3 regions of the Mesorhizobium sp. M1E.F.Ca.ET.063.01.1.1 genome follow, and region 2 is predicted to be linked to each of the others. Evidence: predicted binding sites of a transcription regulator. Region 2 holds the regulator's gene; each other region holds the start of a gene.
What was found. Region 2 encodes PhoB, which activates phosphate uptake and scavenging genes when phosphate is short. Its sites were predicted from a motif close to TGTCATNNANCTGTCAT; they were not measured.
Positions count from the first base shown of each region.

Region 1: the regulator PhoB is predicted to act here: its motif matches at 2,412-2,428, upstream of EOA29_RS22745 (acid phosphatase).
Region 3: the regulator PhoB is predicted to act here: its motif matches at 7,175-7,191, upstream of EOA29_RS14155 (acetoacetate decarboxylase).

Region 1 covers NZ_RZSC01000369.1:235-5,525, forward strand. Annotated here, with positions in the region: partial or broken gene EOA29_RS22735 (hypothetical protein) at 1-165, opposite strand, end outside; gene EOA29_RS22740 (OsmC family protein) at 176-598, opposite strand; gene EOA29_RS22745 (acid phosphatase) at 820-2,352, opposite strand; gene EOA29_RS22750 (cytochrome c peroxidase) at 2,717-3,955, shown strand; gene EOA29_RS22755 (hypothetical protein) at 4,102-4,296, shown strand; gene EOA29_RS22760 (dihydrofolate reductase family protein) at 4,386-4,973, opposite strand; gene EOA29_RS22765 (helix-turn-helix domain-containing protein) at 5,079-5,291, shown strand, end outside.
Region 2 covers NZ_RZSC01000362.1:239-5,585, forward strand. Annotated here, with positions in the region: partial or broken gene EOA29_RS22480 (ABC transporter permease subunit) at 1-162, shown strand, start outside; gene pstB (phosphate ABC transporter ATP-binding protein PstB) at 159-962, shown strand; gene phoU (phosphate signaling complex protein PhoU) at 983-1,690, shown strand; gene phoB (phosphate regulon transcriptional regulator PhoB) at 1,710-2,399, shown strand; gene EOA29_RS22500 (medium chain dehydrogenase/reductase family protein) at 2,840-3,871, shown strand; partial or broken gene EOA29_RS22505 (LysR substrate-binding domain-containing protein) at 4,080-4,461, shown strand; partial or broken gene EOA29_RS22510 (adenylate/guanylate cyclase domain-containing protein) at 4,660-5,347, shown strand, end outside.
Region 3 covers NZ_RZSC01000161.1:1,125-9,881, forward strand. Annotated here, with positions in the region: partial or broken gene EOA29_RS14125 (efflux RND transporter permease subunit) at 1-1,194, opposite strand, end outside; gene EOA29_RS14130 (efflux RND transporter periplasmic adaptor subunit) at 1,191-2,492, opposite strand; gene EOA29_RS14135 (TetR family transcriptional regulator) at 2,641-3,174, shown strand; partial or broken gene EOA29_RS14140 (inorganic phosphate transporter) at 3,256-4,856, shown strand; partial or broken gene EOA29_RS14150 (patatin-like phospholipase family protein) at 5,167-6,326, opposite strand; gene EOA29_RS14155 (acetoacetate decarboxylase) at 6,319-7,107, opposite strand; gene EOA29_RS14160 (3-hydroxybutyrate dehydrogenase) at 7,331-8,119, shown strand; partial or broken gene EOA29_RS14165 (ROK family protein) at 8,342-8,757, opposite strand, start outside.

The DNA.
Region 1 (5,291 bases), on a different contig from region 2:
ATCGCGCAGCGTGAACCACTCGGCGTAGATGCGGTGGGCTGCCGGCGAGTGCAGCAGGATGCGCTTCATGTTGGTCATGCGGCCGCGCAGCGCGAGCTCCCGGTCATGCTCGGCGCGGATTTCTTCAGAGGCGGTCGCGTAGTCGATCGGGGAAAGATGCGCCACTGGGTGCCCCTCACCCCAGCATCGCGTTAAGCGCGGGCGCGCCGCGCAGTGTGTTGGAGACGGTGCAGATCGTCTCGGCATCCTCGACGATGCGCTGCTTGGTGGCCGCGTCGAGATCGCCGGAGATCTCCAGCTGGATGGTGAATGTGACGACCCGCGAGGGCTCGTCCTTCGCCTTCTCGCCGCTGACATCCGCCCTCACCTCGCCAAGCCGGTCGGCGACGCCGAGGCGGTTCGCCGCGATGCGCGCGCTCAGCACCATGCAGGCAGCCAAGGAAGCATAGAGCAGGTCGAGCGGGTTGAAGCCCGGCGCACTGACCGAGGTCACCACGTCGACAGTGCCACCGGTCGGCGTCGTCACCGCCGGCAGGCCGCCCGGCGGCAGGATGGCGAGTGCACCGGTCGCACGAGTTCTGATTTTTAGCTCGCTCATCGAATGTCCTTCGTCCGATCTGGCTGAAGAGCCATCAATAGCGGACGGGAATTCGTCAGGGCAATCGCGGAAGGCCATTTCCTCGCCCGCGAAAGCAGGGGAGAGGTGGCCGCGAAGCGGCCGGAGCGGGGGCCTTCGTAGGGCGCTCCCCCTCTCCGTCTCGGCTTCGCCGAGCCACCTCTCCCCACTTCGTGGGGGCGAGGAAACTCAACCCAGACGCGCTACTTCGTCAGATCGAGCGCCGCCGTCAGATCGCCCATCGGCGGCTGGTCGTTGTTGCGCAGCGCCTTGTCGCGGGCGATGAGGCCGGGCAGCACCGGCAGGTCGTAGCGGGCGGTGATGAAGCGCAGGATCGAGGTAGTATCATACTGCGTGTGGTCGACCGTGCCCATCTTGGCATAGGGCGAGATGATGAGGGCCGGGACGCGGTTGCCCGGGCCCCAACGATCGGCCTTGGGCGGCGCGACATGGTCCCAGAAGCCGCCATTCTCGTCATAGGTGACGACGACCAGCATATGCGCCCATTGCGGGCTCTTCTCCAGATGCGCGACGATATCGGCAAGGTGCTTGTCGCCGGAGGTCACGTCGGCGTAGCCGCCATGCTCGTTCAAATTGCCCTGCGGCTTGTAGAAGGTGACGGCCGGCAGCTTGCCGTCGTCGATCGCCTTGATGAACTCGGTGCCATCGAGGCCGCCGTCCTTGATATGTTCGGCCCGCGCGGCCGTGCCCGGCGCATAGGCCGCGAAATAGTTGAAGGGCTGGTGGTGAAACTGGAAGTTCGGCAGCGCCGTCGCGTTCTTGCCGTCGAGCGTCGCCTGCCAGGCACCGGCGTACCAGGCCCAACTCACGCTCTTCAGCGAAAGCAGATCCCCGATGGTGATGTCGTGCTGCGGCGGCAGCGTGGTCGGCTGCGCCGGATCGGCCAGCGCCTTGTCGCCGCCCTCTGCCGGCTTGTTGGCGCTCGGCTGGTAAGGCGGCTGCATGGTGTTGACGGCGTAGAAGTCCGGCGTGATCGCGCCGTCATTGACGAATTTCGGCGCGCCGGCGAGCGCCGAGGCCGGCGAATCTTCGGCCACCTTCAGCGTCACGCCGTCCGGCTCGACAACAGCTATCTGGCCCTTCACCGGGCTGGTGTCGGCATGCGGGTAGAACGGCGCGCAGGCGCAGGCGAGCATGATGTGGTTGAGGAAGGAGCCGCCGAAGGCGGCCTGGAAGAAATTGTCGGCGAGCACGTATTTCTTGGCGATATCCCACATCGGCAGCACCGAGCCGTCATAGTGACCCATCACCATCGCGCCGGAATCGGCCCAGGCGACGAACTTGTCGTTCCGGCCTTCGTCGATCTGCATCTGCTCCTGGTAGAAGCGGTGCCAGAGGTCGCGAGTGATCACCCCGGCATTCTCGTTGAAGCCTTTGGGGTCGTCGATCGCGAAGGCCGCGTTGGCGAGATGCGCCGTCTGCGCCTCGGTGACGGCCGGCGTCACGCCCTTGCCGGTCAGCCCGCCCCAGGCCGGCGGCAGTTCGGTGAGCGGCTTGCCGTCGCGGTCGAGCTGACGGGCCTGCTCGGCCGAGACATTGGCCAGGCCGTTGGCGCCGGGGAAATCGCCATAGAGATTATCGAAGCTGCGGTTCTCGGCGTAGATCACCACGACAGTGTCGATCTTGTCGTAGCCGGGAGGAGCGGCATGGGCGACGGAAGCGAACGATGCAAGCGCCGTGGAGGCGAGGCAAAGGGAGAGAAAGGACCGGATCATGGGAGATGCCTCGTGGCTGGGGAATGGCTGGAGGAACCGGGCGACGCTAGGGCGGGCGCTTGTCAGCTTTGTGACAGGTTCATTGGATAGCGCCAAGCTGGAACACCCCTCATCCGTCTCGGCGCTATCGCGCCGATCCACCTTCTCCCACAAGGGGAGAAGGGGCGCTGTCTCGAGCGCCTCTGCCAACCACCAACGTTGGCGATTGGCGGCGAGGTAGGCGCGGACTTCCCCTTCTCCCCTTGTGGGAGAAGGTGTCCGCGAAGCGGACGGATGAGGGGTGTTCCAGCTTGGCAATTCGTTTTGCCGGTCATCAATCCGTAGCAAAGCACCCCTACGCAAAAAGGCAAACTGGATCGCCCTCATGCCACGATGGAAATCCGCCACGCTCGCCGCCCTCGCTATCCTCTGGCCCGCCTATGGCCTGCCGGCGGGCGTAAATCCCGGCGCGATGTCACGTCAGGAAGCCTTTGCGCGCGCCGCGGCGCTGACGGCGCTCGGGCGGCAGATGTTTTTCGATCCGTCGCTGTCGGCCTCGGGCAGGCAGGCCTGCTCGTCATGCCATGACCCCAACCATGCCTTCGGGCCAGCTTCCGCCGCGCCGGTCGAAATGGGCGGGCCGAACCTCGACCGGCCCGGCCTACGCGCAGTGCCGTCGCTGCGCTACCTGCAGGCGGCGCCCGCCTTCACCGAGCATTTCTACGATTCCGAGGACGAGGGCGACGAGAGCGTCGACAACGGGCCGACCGGCGGGCTGACCTGGGACGGACGCGCCGACCATGGCAAGGACCAGGCGAGGATCCCGCTGCTCTCGCCCTTCGAGATGGGCAACAAAGATGAAGCCGCCATAGTCGCAGCCTTGCGCAAGGCGGCTTATGCCGATGCCTTCAAAGCGGCGTTTGGCGCCGATGTGCTGGATCATCCCCAGGACGCATTCGACGCCGCGGTCGAGGCGCTCGGCACCTTCGAGCAGAGCAGCGCCGACTTCTATCCCTATTCCAGCCGCTACGACGCCTTCCTCGCTGGTAAGGCGCAGCTTACCGCGCAGGAGCTGCACGGCCGCGCGCTGTTCGAAGACGAGGCCAAGGGCAATTGCGCGAGCTGCCATCTAGGTGAACCGGCAAACGACGGCAAGCCGCCGCAATTCACCGATTACGGCCTGATCGCGATCGCCGTGCCGCGCAACCCGGCTATCGCCGCCAATGCCGATCCCAACTATTTCGACCTTGGCCTGTGTGGCCCACTGCGCACCGATTTCAAGGGCCGGGTGGAATATTGCGGCCTGTTCAAGACACCGACGCTGCGCAACGTCGCGCTGCGCAAAAGCTTTTTCCACAACGGTTATTTCCACACGCTGCGCGAAGCAGTCGCCTTCTACGCCAGCCGCGACACAGATCCCGGCCGCTGGTATCCGAAGAATGCCGACGGCAAGGTTCATAAATTCGACGACCTGCCAAAGGTTTGCTGGGGAAACCTCAACACCGACCCGCCCTTCAATGGCAGGAAGCCGGGCGACAGGCCGGCGCTGACCGACGCCGAGATCGACGACATCGTCGCCTTCCTCGGCACGTTGACCGACGCCGACCAGGCGGCGGGGCGGTGACGGCGGCGAGGCCTCTTGTGTTGCCCGAGCGCACGGCGCGGATTTGCCGTCCGGTATCGAATCGGACAAAAGCGTATGTGGGCTAGATCACAGGACCGCCATGAAACACCTTCTATATTAGAAGTCCTTCATGGATGGAGTCTCGGATGAGATTCGTCGCTTTACAGGACCCGACCGACCGCTGGACGGTGTTTGATACGGCTAGTGAGGAGCCCGCCGAATTTGGTGGCCGCGTGCTCATTGGCCTGACATCGCATGAAGCCCTGCAGCTCGCGGCCGTGGCCAACGATGAGGCGGGATACCGGGAAATCAATGTACTGGGGTCTCGTCAAGGCCAGTAAGGCGGACCACGGGCGGTTCCCCTTTCCTCCGGGAAAAGCGCAGCGAACAAGCGGTTGAGACGGCCTTCTGCCGGAGTGATCCAGGTCCCTCACCCGGCCGGCGCGTAGCGGTTCACCACCATGCCGCAGGCATAGGCTTTCGAGCCGATCAGCGTCAGCCTGGCGAAGCCGGCCTGGTCGAAGATACGGCGGCCGCTGCCCAGCACCGCCGGGTTGATGAAGAGCTGGAACTCGTCGATCAGGCCGGCGGCGATCAGCGCCGAGGCGAAGCCGGCGCCGCCGAAGACGGCGATATCGCCGCCCTCGCCCGCCTTCAACGCACTGACCTCGCGCGGCAAGTCACCGCTGGCAATACTCGTGCGCTCCCATCGCGAGACCTTCAGCCTGTCGCTCAGCACGACCTTGCGCGCTTCGACGATACGCTTGGCGAAGGCATAGAAACGATCCTGTGGGAACTTCCGCGCCGCATTGCCCCAGTGGTTCAGGTAGCCCTCCTCGGCCATCTTGCGGCTGAGCAGAATGGTGTCAACGTTCTCGAACACAGCGTTGAAGTCCTGCCTGAGTTCGTCGTCCCAGTCTCTGTCGTCGCCCCATTCCCAAAGCTGCCAGCGATGGTCCTGATCAGCTCCGACGAAGCCGTCGACCGACATCTGCATCTGCAGGATGAGCTTCTTCATTGGGCGGTCCTACTCGTGTTTCTGAAAACGGTTTACTTTTGGAAGTATTGACCCGCTCAATGAATGATGTCAATTGTAAAGTGATTTAAAAACGGAACCGTAGCCATGTCGACCCGGGATAGGTCCGGCTGTCCGATCAGCCTCTCGCTCGAACTGCTCGGCGACCGCTGGACGCTGCTCATCGTCCGCGACCTGGTCTTTGCCGGGAAAAAACATTTTCGCGAATTCCTGCAGTCGGACGAGGGCATCTCTTCGCGCACGCTCGCCGAGCGGCTGCAGACGCTGCAGGATGAAGGCATCCTCACCCGCAGCCAAGAT
Region 2 (5,347 bases):
GCGCCGATGGCCAGCCTGCCGGTGACCATCTTCCAGTTCGCGCTGAGCCCCTATGAGGAGTGGCAGCAACTGGCCTGGACGGGCGCACTCATAATCACCCTGACGGTTCTCGGGCTGAGCATCTTCGCCCGCAGCCTTACCGGACGCAGAGAGGACAGATGAAACCGATGTTGTCCACCGACCTGAACGTAGCCGACACCGTCGTCGAGAAGGCCAAGATCGAGGTCAAGAACCTCAACTTCTACTATGGCCAGTCGAAGGCGCTGAAGGACATCAACCTGTCCTTGCCCGAACGCAGCGTCACCGCCTTCATCGGCCCGTCGGGTTGCGGGAAGTCGACGCTGCTGCGCGTGCTGAACCGCATCTACGAGCTCTATCCGAAGCAGAACGCCGAAGGCCAGGTGCTGCTCGACGGCAAGAACATCCTCGACCGTTCGCAGGACCTCAACCTGCTCAGGACCAAGATCGGCATGGTGTTCCAGAAGCCGACGCCGTTCCCGATGTCGATTTACGAGAACATCGCCTTCGGCGTCAGGCTGTATGAGAAGATCAGCAAGACCGAGATGGACAACCGCGTCGAGCAGGCACTGAAGCGCGCGGCGCTGTGGAGCGAGGTCAAGGACAAGCTCAACGCCAGCGGCCAGAGCCTTTCCGGCGGTCAGCAGCAGCGGCTTTGCATCGCCCGCACTGTGGCGGTGAAGCCGGAAGTCATCCTGCTAGACGAACCGTGCTCGGCGCTCGATCCGCTGTCGACGGCCAAGATCGAGGAACTGATCGACGAATTGCAGGCCGACTACACGATCGTGATCGTCACCCACAACATGCAGCAGGCGGCGCGCGTGTCGCGGCAGACGGCGTTCATGTATCTCGGCGAGCTGGTCGAGTTCGACCGGACCGAGAAGATCTTCACCTCGCCCCGCGAGAAGCGCACGCAGGACTACATCACCGGCCGCTTCGGCTGAGTTCATACGAGGATACCATCATGGCCGAACACACCGTCGCTTCCTTCGACGAGGATCTGAGGCAGATCAGCCAGCTCATCATCGACATGGGCGATCTCGCCGGCTCCATGGTCGGCGCTTCGACCAAGGCTCTGCTCAATTCCGACAACGCGATGGCGCAGCGCGTCGTCTCCGACGACGCCATCATGGATGCGCGCCAGCGCGAGCTCGACGACCGCGCCATCACGCTCATCGCCAAACGGCAACCCATGGCCGACGACCTGCGCAGCGTGGTCGGCGCGATCCGCATGGCCGGCGACCTCGAGCGCATCGGCGACCTCGCCAAGAACATCGCCAAGCGCGTCGGCTCGGTCGGCATCAGCGCCGCGCCGCGCGACCTGTCGCACTCCATCGACTCGATGGCGCAGCTGGTGCTGATCCAGGTCCAGGGCGTGATCGAGGAGTACACCGCGGGCGACGCCACGGCGCTTGCCAAGCTCAGGAACGACGACGAGCGCGTCGACGTCAAATACACCTCCGTCTTCCGCGAGCTCCTGACCTACATGATGGAGGATCCGCGCAACATCACGGCCTGCACGCATTTATTGTTCTGCGCCAAGAATCTTGAGCGCATCGGCGACCATGTGACCAACATCGCCGAGAACGCCTACTATGTGCTGACCGGCACGCAATTGCCCGCGAACCGTCCGAAGCAGGACGAGACGGCGATGCCGGCGCCGGCGGCCTGACAACGAAGGTACCTGCTGAATGATCGCGCCACGCATCATGGTGGTGGAGGACGAGGAGCCGCTGGGGGTGCTGCTCCGCTACAACCTCGAATCCGAAGGCTATCAGGTCGAGGTGGTGACACGCGGCGACGAGGCCGAGATCCGCCTGCAGGAAAACGTGCCCGACCTGCTCGTGCTCGACTGGATGGTGCCGGCGGTTTCCGGCATCGAGCTCTGCCGGCGCCTGAGGATGCGGCCAGAGACCGAACGGCTGCCGATCATCATGCTGACCGCGCGCGGCGAGGAGAGCGACAGAGTGCGCGGCCTCTCGACGGGCGCCGACGATTATCTGGTCAAGCCGTTCTCGACGCCGGAATTCATGGCCAGGATCAAGGCGCTGCTGCGCCGCGCCAAGCCGGAGGTGCTGTCCAGCGTGCTCAAGGTCGGCGACATCGTGCTCGACCGTGAATCGCACCGCGTCTACCGCAAGAAGAGCGAGATCAGGCTCGGCCCGACCGAGTTCCGGCTGCTCGAATTCATGATGCGGCATCCCGGCCGCGTGTTCTCGCGCAGCCAGCTGCTCGACAATGTCTGGGGCGAGACGATCTATATCGACGAGCGCACGGTGGACGTGCATGTCGGACGCCTGCGCAAGGCGGTCAACAATGGCCGCATGCCCGACGTCATCCGCACCATCCGCGGTGCGGGCTACGCGATCAGGGAAGACTAGGGCGGTTCACCGTTTCACGGAAACGGCGAGCCACTCCATCTCTTTGTTTTCACGCAATTGCGGACGGAAACCGCGCTTCACACTTTTCCTGGAATTGCTCTGGAGTCCCGCCCTCCCGATGGATCGAAATCATGTTTCAGGGGCAGAACTCAATAGCAGGCGGTTGCCGATGGCCGCGAAGGGGCCACAGGCAATGTCGGCTTCTGACCCAAACCTGTCGTTCGTTTCCGCTCACCCCCAACGGCAGCTGATGTGAGGCCATTCCAACTGCTGTCGCGGCTGCGTCCCAATGTCATTCTGCTCAAATGAGCAGTTGTTTGTTGGGTGGCGACCGATCTTCTCGTGGGGTTGATCTGGAGCAAGTCGCTCCATCCCAGCGCGCGCTACCTTTCCACTAGAGTTTGCCTCAGTGGAGGAGTCCAATTTGGACCGAGGTTGCCATGAAGTCTCTGCGCGTCGTTGTTCGCCACCATGGCGGACCTGAAGTTCTGGAGATCGTGGAGGAGGACGCGCCCCATCCGGCATCAGGTGAACTGCGTGTGCAAACAATCGCCGCCGGCGTCTCCTTCGCAGAGCTATTGATGCGGGAGGGGATTCATCCCGAGAAAACGACCCTGCCATTCACGCCAGGATGGGACATTGTCGGCATCGTCGATGAGGCCGGAGAGGGAGTGTCCCATGCCATGATTGGTAAAATGGTTGCGGCGCTTCCCATTCATGGTGGTTACGCCCAGTTCATTTGCCTGCCGGCAGATGAACTCACTCTGGTTCCAACTGGTGTCGATCCCGCCGAGGCAGTCAGCCTCGTGCTGAACTACGTTACGGCCTATCAGATGATGCATCGCCTTGGGCATGCCTCTCCGGGTCAACGGGTCCTCATTCATGGCGCCGCCGGCGGAGTCGGCACGGCTCTGCTGCAACTTGGCCGCCTGGCAGGTCTGGAGATGTATGGGACTGCATCTCTTGCAGCCCATCAGATCGTATCCGATCTCGGGGCCACGCCGATCGACTACGAGCGAGTTGACTTTGTCGAAGAGATTCATCGTCTGACAAACGACGGCGTGGATGTCGTCTTCGATGGGGTCGGCGAAGCCAATGTCTGGCGTTCGTTTCGTACTCTGAGGCCTGGTGGCCGCGTCATAGCCTATGGCTTCACTTCATTTCTGCAGAAGGGCCAACTGGCAGGGGGCTTGCGTTACCGTCTTCGCGGGATATTGCGACCTGCGTGGTACGCGGTCCGCGCTTTCGTTTCACCAGGCCGACGACGCATACTCCCCTACAGCATACAATATCTGAAACGGTGGAAGCTCGCTTGGTTCCGCGAAGATCTCGGCGTCTTGCTCGATCTGCTTCGCGACGGGAAGATCAAGCCGATGGTGGCCGACCGGATGCCATTGATTGAGGCTCGTCGCGCCCAGGAGCTGCTCGGTCAGGGAGGTGTCAAGGGCAAGCTCGTGTTGATCTGCAATTGACTGGCCACCCGACAAGGATCGCCGAGCCAGAGCAGAGCCTTTGAAACGCAAGTCGCCTCCGGCGTCGGCTTTGATCGTTTCAATGACTGCCTATGGCGCTGCGCTAAGCAGACACCCCGTCACGCCGTCTTCTGCGCCACCAGCCCCAGTTCTTCGACCATCGCCTGGCGCATCAAGAACTTCTGCGGCTTGTCGGTCACCGTCATCGGCCGGCGATCCAGCCTTCGCCTCGCCGCCGGTGCCGCCGGAAAGCCCGGCGCTGGAGCGGCTGATGCTTCTCGAGGAAGGCCACTGCCTGCGCGAGCAGGCGCTGGCGGTCTGCGGCAGCGTGCGGCCGGTGGCGATGGCAAGCTACGGCGCGACCAGCCTGACGATCCTTTTGCAGATGGTGGCGCATGGGCTGGGCGTGACGCTGGTTCCGGAAATGGCGGCAAGCGCCGCCAGCGTCATGCCGGACTTGAGGATCGTGCCATTCCAGGGAGCCGATGCCGCAGCGCATGATCTGCATGGCCTGGCGGAAGAACAAGGTGCGGCAGGACGAATGCATGGAATTGGCCAAGATCATCCGTGGACTGGACCAGACGGTTCTGGGGGTTGACTTGGCGGCGCTGGCGGGGCGTGAACTTGGCGGCGCCGATCAAAGGTCAGCCGTTGACCCTAAGTGGTCATTCAAGCGGACTGCGGATTAGCCCGGAAGCTCCAGCCGTGCTAGAGTTCGGTGATCGCATCGCCGGAGTGGAGCGCATTTGGCGCGACACCCTTGGCCATGAAGCACACACCGTGGTGCTATGGAACGCAAGCTTGCGGCCATTCTTGCCGCCGACGTCGTAGCTTACTCGGCCCTGATGGAGGCGGACGAGGGAGGGACCTTCGAGCGGCTTAGGGCCAGCCGTAAGGAGCTGTTCCAGCCGGAGATCAGCAAGCATCACGGGCGCATCTTCAAACTGATGGGCGACGGTTTGCTGGCTGAATTCGGCAGTGCAGTCGATGCTGTCGAGTGCGCGGTAACCCTTCAACGCGGCATGGTGGAGCGCAACGCAAGTGTCCCCGAAAGCGAGCGCTTCGAGGTCCGCCTCGGGATCAATCTGGGAGAAGTGATCGTCGAAGGGGACGATCGCTACGGCGAGGGTGTCAATGTCGCCGCTCGCCTGCAGCAGCTCGCTGATCCCGGCGGCGTCTGCGTTTCAGAGAAGGTGTCCAAGGAGGTCGAGAAGAAGCTGGCGTTTGAGTTCGAACCCATGGGCGGCCAGCGGGTGAAGAATATAGCCGAGCCGATATACTGCTATCGCGTAAACTTGCAGTCTGTCAGAGCCTCTTCGGCCGGTCGACCGGTATCGCTGGAATTGCCCGACAGGGCGGCCGTCGCCGTCTTGCCTTTCGCCAACATGAGCAGCGATCCGGAGCAGGAGTTCTTCGCCGAGGGATTGGCTGAAGACCTGATCACGGACCTGGCAAAGGTCCCCGGCCTTCTTGTGA
Region 3 (8,757 bases), on a different contig from region 2:
GACGAGGCCGATCGCCAGCACCATGGCAAGCAGCGACAAGAGATTGATCGAGTAACCGACCGAAAACAGGATGAAGCAGACGCCGATCAGCGACAGCGGGATGGTCACGATCGGCATCATCACCGATCGGAACGATCCGAGGAACAACAGGATGACCACGATGACGATGGCGACCGCCTCGCCGATGGTCTTGAACACCTCCTCGATCGAGGCGCTGATCTGCCCGGTGGCGTCGTAGACGACCTCGATCGTCATGCCTTTCGGCAGCGTCTCCTGAATCTGCGGCACGAGCTTGGTGATCGCCGCCGCGGTCGTCAACGGGTTGGCCGCCGGTGTCGGGAAGATGGCGAGGAAGGTGCCGGGTTTGCCGTTGAAGCTCACCCTGGTGTCGGTGCTTGCGGCGCCGAGCTCGACGCGCGCGACGTCGCGCAGACGCACGACCTGGCCGTCCGTCGAGCGGATCGGGAGCTGCGAGAACGCTTCCGGCGTCTGCAAGGTCGAGTGAACCGTGATCGACGAGACCACATACTCGTTCTGAGTGTTGCCGGGCGCGGACAGGAAGTTGGAGTTGTTGATCGCAGTCAGCACGTCGGCGGCGGTGGCACCGCGGGCGGCAAGCCTGACCGGGTCGATCCAGACGCGCATGGAATATTCCTCGGCGCCGAAGATCTGAACGTCGGCGACGCCTTCCACCGTCGAGATGCGAGGCCGGATGACGCGCTCGATATACTCGGTGAGCTGCTCCTTGGTCATGTTCGGATTCTGCATCGAGATATACATCATCGCGAACTGCTGGCCGGTGCCCTTGACGATCACCGGATCCTTGGAGGCGTCCGGCAGGGTGCCGCGCACGCCCTGGACCTTGGAGAGCACCTCGGTCAGCGCCACGTCGGGATTGGAGCCGAGCTTCATCTGCACGGTCACGGTGCTGGAGGACGGGCGGCTCGATGAGGTCACGTAGTCGATGTTCTCGGTCGAGGCGACGGCGCGCGCGATCGGCGCGGAGATGAAGCCCTGGATCAGGTCGGCGCTGGCGCCGGGATAGGCCGTGGTGATGGTGATCGCCGTCTCGTCGACCTTCGGATACTGGCGGATCGACAGGTTGAAGATGGCCTGGAAGCCCAGGAGCAGGATCATGCAGGCCAGCACCGTCGAGAGGACGGGCCGGCGAATGAAGATGTCGGAAAAGCTCATTGCTGAACCTGCTTGTTCGCCGATTTGCTGGGATCGATGGTGTTGTCGACGGCAACGGACATGCCGTTGAAGAGCCGGTTCTGACCGGCGGTGACGACCTGATCGCCAGCCTTCAGGCCCTCGACGATCTCGACCATGCCGTTGTTGCGGCGGCCGAGCTTGATGAACACCTGCGACAGAACGAGCGCCGGCTGCTGCCCGGCTTCGGGCTTCTGAGCGTTATCAGCGGGCTTTGCGGCGTTGTCGGCGGACTTTGCCGTGTCGGAGGCAGGCTTCGAGGCATCGGCCTGCGGTTTGGTTGCGTCGCTGGCCGGCCTTTCGATGCCGCCGGTCTTCTGGTCATCCGGTTTGGCCGGCGCCGCAGCGCCACCGTCGGCAGGCTTTGCCGGCACGACAACGAAAACAAAGTCGCCGTAAAGGCTGGACGTCACCGCCGTCTGCGGCACCGAGATGACGTTGTTTTCCTCCGGCAGCTCGACGCGGATCTGCACGAACTGGCCAGGCGTCAGCTTGCCCTCCGGGTTGGCGACCTCGCCGCGGATCGATACCAGGCGGCTCGCCGGGTCGATCTTGGGATCGATGCCGCGAATGGAGCCGGCAAAGGGCATGTCCGCCACGCTGCCGCCGATCCGCACCGTCTGGCCGATCTTCAGCAGCCGCAGCTGCTGTTCCGGCACCGTGAAGTCGACCCGCATCGTATCCAGGTCCTGCAGCGTCACAACCGAGTTGCCCGGGGCCAGATACTGGCCGATGTCGATCTTGGGAATGCCGACGGTGCCGTTGAAGGGGGCGGACAATTGCTTCTGGTCGAGCACGGCCTGCAGCTTGTTCACCTGCGCGGCCGAAGCGTCCGCCGCCGCGCGCGCGGCATCGAGCGTCGCGTCGGTCCCGACGCCGCGCCGCTGCAATTCGAGCGCGCGGGTCAGCGCCGCCTGGTCGGACGCGGCCTGCGCCTTCTGCGCCACCAGATCGGCCTTCTCGACGGCGTCGTCGAGCTGCAGGAGCACGGCGTCGGCCGCGACCTTCTGGTTGGCGTGGAACAGGATGTCCTTGACGATGCCTGCCGTCTCGACGGTCAGGTCGACGCCGCGCACGGCGTTGACGGTGCCGATCGCCTCGACGCCCGGCGTCCAGTTCGAGGGTTTCGCGACGACGGTCGAGACGGTCGCGGCCGGCGGCTTCATGGTGGCGAAAAATTGCTTGATGCCGTTGTCGCGCAGGATGTTGAAGCCGACGATACCGACGCACACCAGAGCGAGCAGAAGCAGAAATACGGTGATGATGATAAAGCGCTTCACGGAAAAGTCCCCTCGAGCCGAAACCGGCATAACGGTCGATGCCAGGACACATACTGGCGACGGGTCCCGATTTCAATTTTCGGCGTCTTACTGTACCGTCTGGACGGTCTTGTCAATTCCGCATAAGCTAATGTAAGGGGGAGGCGTGATGAAAGCTCGCAGGGCAAATTCGCGCGACAGGATACTTGCAGCGGCCGCCGACGTGGCGCGCGAGGCGGGTCCCGGAAGCCTGTCGCTCGACGCCGTCGCCAGCCGGGCCGGCGTGTCGAAGGGCGGACTGCTCTATAATTTTCCGACCAAGGCCAAGCTGATGCAGGGGCTGGTGGAAAATTACCTCAATGCTTTCGAAGAGGCGCTCGAGGAACGCACGGCCGAGGCCAGCGATGAAAGCGTGCTCGCGGCCTACATACGGCTTTCGGCCGATGATTGCGAGAAGCCGAAACCATCGGCTTCCTGGATGTTCTCCGCGATCGCGGAGGATCCGGATTTCCTGACGCCGATAAAGGCGTTCAAGCGGCAGCTCTTCGAACGGCTGAAAGACGAGACCGACGACCTCGGCTCGCTGCTGGTCTGCTTCCTCGCCATCGAGGGACTGCGCAGCATGAACCTTTTCGATTCCGACGTGCTCTCGCCGGAGGAGCACAAGCTCCTGGTTTCCTCGCTGCTCAAGATAGCCGCATAGGTTGCAGGGCGTCACACCAGCTTCATCCTGGAGACATAGCGTTCTCCCGGTTCTTTGCTGCAATGCAAAAGGAGTGGGACGATGGTGGACGTGGTTTCCAGTGAGGCGGGGATTCCGAGACCGGATCACCCGTTGGAACAATCGAGCGGCGCGAAGTGGTTCCTGCCTGCCTTCGGCGTGCTGGTTCTGGCCGGCATCATCTATGTCGGCTATGCACTGAGCCAGGACTTGGCAGTCGCCAAGACAGTGCCCTGGATCCTGCTCGGCATCGCCCTGCTGATCGCGCTCGGCTTCGAATTCGTCAACGGCTTCCACGATACCGCCAATGCGGTGGCGACGGTCATCTACACCCGATCGCTCCCGGCGGAATTCGCCGTCATGTGGTCGGGTGTCTTCAATTTCCTCGGCGTCTTGACCTCGAGCGGCGCGGTCGCCTTCGGCATCCTGTCGCTGCTGCCGGTCGAGCTCATCCTGCAGGTCGGCTCGTCCTCCGGCTTCGCCATGGTGTTCGCCTTGCTGGTCGCGGCGATCCTGTAGAATCTGGGCACCTGGTTCCTCGGCCTGCCGGCGTCGAGCTCGCACACGATGGTCGGCTCGATCATCGGCGTCGGCCTCGCCAACCAGTTCATGGCGCCGGCCGGAAGCGCCACCAGCGGCGTCGAATGGGGACAGGCGACCAATGTCGGCATGTCCCTGCTGGTCTCGCCTCTCGTCGGTTTTTTCGCGGCGGCCGTTCTGCTCTATGTGATGAAGATCCTTGTGCGCAATCCGGCGCTCTATGAGGCGCCGAAAGGCAAAACCCCGCCGCCGTGGTGGATCCGCGCGCTGCTCATCTTCACCTGCACCGGCGTCAGTTTCGCGCATGGCTCCAATGACGGCCAGAAGGGCATGGGCCTGATTATGCTGATCCTGATCGGCGTGGTGCCGACCGCCTATGCGCTTAACCGTACCCCCGACATCAACTACCTCGAGGCCTACAAGTCGGCTTCCGCCGCCGTCGAGCAGTCGCTGGGCAAATACGTCAAGCCGGGCGTCACTGTCGCGGACCCCAAGGCCGCGGTTCAAGAGGCTGTCCGCTCCAAGACCTGGAGCGATCAGACGACGCCCGCGCTGCAGACCTACATCCACAATACGACCGCCGGGCTGCAGCCCTACGCGACCGTCGACAAGGTCCCGACCGACCTGGTCAGCAACGCCCGCAACGACATCTATCTGATCGGCGAAGCGCTGAAGCTGATCGACAAGAAGAAGCTGTTGCCGATGCAGGACGCTGACCTGCAGGCGGTGACGAACTACCATAAGGCGGTCGACAACGCGACGAAGTTCATCCCGCTCTGGGTCAAGATCGCCGTGGCGCTGGCGCTCGGCCTCGGCACCATGGTCGGTTGGAAGCGCATCGTCGTCACCGTCGGCGAGAAGATCGGCAAGAGCCACCTGACCTATGGCCAGGGCGCCGCCGCCGAGCTGGTCGCGATGGTTACGATCGGCATGGCCGACCGTCTCGGCCTGCCAGTGTCGACCACCCACGTGCTGTCGTCGGGCGTTGCTGGCACGATGGCGGCGAACGGCTCCGGTCTGCAGTGGGCGACCGTGCGCAACCTTTTGCTCGCCTAGGTGCTGACACTGCCCGCTCGATCGCGCTGGCCTTCGTGCTCTTCGTGGTCTTCCGCCAGGTGTTCTGAGATAGCCGCAAGAACTCAAAAGAAAAGGCAGCGCCGGCCAGGCGCTGCCTTTCTTTTTTGCTTGATAGCTACCCTCGAAACGTTGGCGGGACAGCACCCCCCTCTGTCCTGCCGGACATCTCCCCCGCAAGGGGGAGATTGGCAGCTTGGGCGCCGCGCGCTTCTTTCGACCCCGACAATTGGCGAAAGCCGCGCAACATCCGATCTCCCCCCTTGCGGGGGAGATGTCCGGCAGGACAGAGGGGGGTGTGACGGAACTCGACGAGGGTGCTTGTTAGCGGAGCAACCCGTCGAGTCTTCCTACCGGACCTTACGTCGGGTCTTCGCGGTGAAGGTCGTGGATAGCCACGCCTTCGACATTGGTCGGCAGCAACAGCCACTGCTTGTGGCGCAGCGTGCGCTCGGTGTCCTCGAGGCCCATTTCCCAGTGCTCGCGCATCGAGGTGCCCGAGAACTCGTAGTCCTTGGCGTGGCCCTCATAGCCTTTGTGCTGGTAGATCAGGTGAACGATGTTGACCACGCCGGCATCGGAATAGTCGGCGATCAGTTCCCTCTCGCCGTCCCTGAGCTCATCTGGCGGAACGCGCTTCAGCGCATCGAGCAGCTTCATCTTTAGCGCGTGGATGCGCTGGAAATTGTCGGTGTTCTGGCGCGTGCGGCTCGAATACATGATGTCCTTGTGGCGCGACAGCACGTCGGCCATGCTGCGCGGCAGGGCGCCGCGGGCGCTGAACAGATCGACCTGGAACACCAGCGAGGAGCGATCCTCTTCCTGGTCGAGCAGGTATTGCAGCGGCGTATTGGAGACGATGCCGCCGTCCCAATAATACTCGCCCTCGATGCGGACCGAGGGGAAGGCCGGCGGCAGCGCGCCGCTCGCCATGATGTGCTCCGGCCCGATGCGGACCTTCTCGGTGTCGAAATAGACGAAGTTGCCGGTCCTGACGTTGACCGCGCCGACGCTCAAGCGCTTCCTGCCGTCGTTGAGCACATCGAAGTCGATCAGGCTCTCCAGCGTGTCCTTCAGCTCGGCGGTGTCGTAGAAGCTGGTGGCGCCCTCGGCACCCGACAGCTCGAACCATGGATTGGGATTGCGCGGCTTGAAGAAGCCGGGCTGGCCCATCATCATCGTCATCCACGACGAGGTGCGGTTGCGGATGTCGCGATAGATGTCGCCTTCGGGCGTGTAGGCCCAGATCTTGCGGCCGGAGATCGTCTGCCAGAACTGCTCCAGGCGCTGCAGGCGCCGGCTCGGCTCGTTGCCGGCGATGATCGAGGCGTTGATGGCGCCGATCGAAACGCCGGAGAGCCAGGTCGGCTCGCAGCCGGCATCGGAAAGCGCCTGATAGACGCCGGCCTGATAGGCGCCGAGCGCGCCGCCCCCTGGAAGACCAGGGCGATGCGGTCATACTGCGCCGTTATTTCCTCGATGGTGGCGGCGACCGCCTTGTTTCGGGTCCGTTCAAGCACGAGCCTTCTCCGGCTGGATTGCGCTGGCGGCGGACGGGTTGCGGTCGGCGAGATAGTCGTGGACGACTTCGCCGAGCCCGAGCGTCAGATCAGCGGTGAAATGAACGGCCGAGACGACCTCGAGCACCGGCAGCTTCGCCACGTCGGCCATGACATGGGGCCGAAGGTCGAGCGCGGCCGGCGCGGTCCAGGCTTCCTTCAGCGTCACATCGGTCAGGTAGTAGCGCACCAGCTCGCAAATGCGCGGGCTTCCGTCGACATGCGGGATGATCTTGATCAGGAAGTTGGGCGCCGCCAGCGAGGCGAGCACGGAATCGTGGTCGGCCTCGCGGTGCTTGTAGCCCATGGTGCCGGTGGCGCAGAGCACGCTGCCGTAGTGCAGCGTGCCGACCACCACTTCGCCCTCATGCACGATCTTGGGGCTGGCGAGCTTTTTCGGGAAGCCCCACAGCTCGCGGCCGCCGGCGATTGGTGCGTCGTCGTCGAGATACATGGAGTGGACATAGCCGCCATGCTGCCCGCCATAGCGCACGGGGATGACCTGGCCGGTCTCGGTATAGTCGCCGAAGCCGGTCGAATCCGGCATGCGGATGAACTCGTACTTGACCAGCGGCTCATCGATCTCGAGCGGCTTCGGCACGACGGCTTCCAGCGCCTCGCGTGTCGTGCGGTAGGTGATGATGATGTATTCGCGGTCGAAGAAACGGTAGGGACCGGGCGGAAACGAAGGATTGGTGAGCGGCATCTCATAGGCGCGCTTAACGACATCGTCGATTTCCAAGCTATTCACCCGTCGGTTCAGGAATGACACACGCGAGACGCGCAGGGGGAGTATGTTGCACGGCACCATGACAGTGCCATGTCATGGTGCTCGGGCGCCAGCTTCATGGCTATCGGGCGGCATCACAACATTGTAATCGCAACGACATATGGCCATGGCATTGTCATGCTGCGGCGCACAAACTATGTGCCCTAAGTCCACTCCACCTCTAGCGAGATTTTTCATGGGTTCCCTGTCTTCGAAGAATGCGCTGGTCACCGGCTCGACCAGCGGCATCGGGCTTGCAATCGCCCGCGCCTTTGCCGCCGAGGGCGCCAATGTCACCATCAACGGCCTGGGCGACGCCGCGGCCATCGAGCAGGAGCGGGCCGGCATCGAGAAGGATTTCGGCGTCAAGTGCCGCTATTCGGGCGCCAACATGATGGACGGCGCCGCGGTCACCGCCATGATCCACGAGGCCGAAGAGGCGTTCGGCAGCCTCGACATCCTGGTCAACAATGCCGGCATCCAGCATGTCGCGCCGATCGACGAGTTTCCCGACGACAAGTGGGAGGCGATCATCCGCATCAACCTGCTCGCCGCCTTCTATGCCATCAAGGCGGCGCTGCCCGGCATGAAGAGCCGCAAATGGGGCCGCATCATCAACACGGCCTCGGCGCACGCGCTGGTCGCCTCGCCGTTCAAGTCGGCCTATGTTTCGGCCAAGCACGGCATTGCCGGCCTGACCAAGACGGTGGCGCTGGAAGTCGCTCAGGACGGCATCACCGTCAACGCGATCGCCCCCGGCTATGTCTGGACGCCGCTGGTCGAGAAGCAGATCCCCGACACGATGAAGGCGCGCGGCATGACCGAGGAGCAGGTCAAGCACGACGTGCTTTTAGCCGCGCAGCCGACCAAGGAATTCGTCACCGTCGAGGAACTCGCCGCGCTGACGCTCTTCCTGTGCTCGGACGCCGCCAAGCAGATGACCGGCACGACCTTGCCGATGGATGGCGGCTGGACGGCGCAGTAAGCGCGCTTCCCTAGAGCAGTTCATCGTTTCACGGAAACGCTGAACTGCTCTAATATTTGTTTTACGCAATTCCGGAGGGAAGGCTACGGCGAAGCCGCCGAGCCCGACCGTTACACACTTTTCCTGGAATTGCTCTAAAGGGGGCGCTGTCGCGGCGTAAGGCTTAACTCGCGATGCTTCGTGCTATCCTTCCCCTGGCGCAGTCCTTGCCGGTCCCCATGGCTATTGAAGTCGCCCGTAATGGCTCAGGACGAGGCCGACGGCTCCAAGCAGCACATCGTTTTCGGTGTGCTTGCCGATGATTATTCGCGTGCGCCTGTCGGGGGCGACGTCCCGCGCCTTGATTAGGGTGTGCCGTTCATAGGCTGCAATGAGCGGCGTAAGCAGGATGTCGCCGGCGAGCGCCATGCGTCCTCCGATGATGATGAGGGGCGGGTTCAGAACGGATCCGATCATGCCCAGGCCGCGGCCCGCCATTTCGGCGGTATCCTCGATCATGCGCAATGCTCCGACATCCCCCTGCTCGGCCATGCGGATCACGTCGTCCATCGTGACGCGCCGGCCCGTCACGCGCGCGATCTGCTCCAATGGCCGGTTGAAGCTGGCGTAGAGTTCCAGGCAGCCTCGATTGCCGCAGC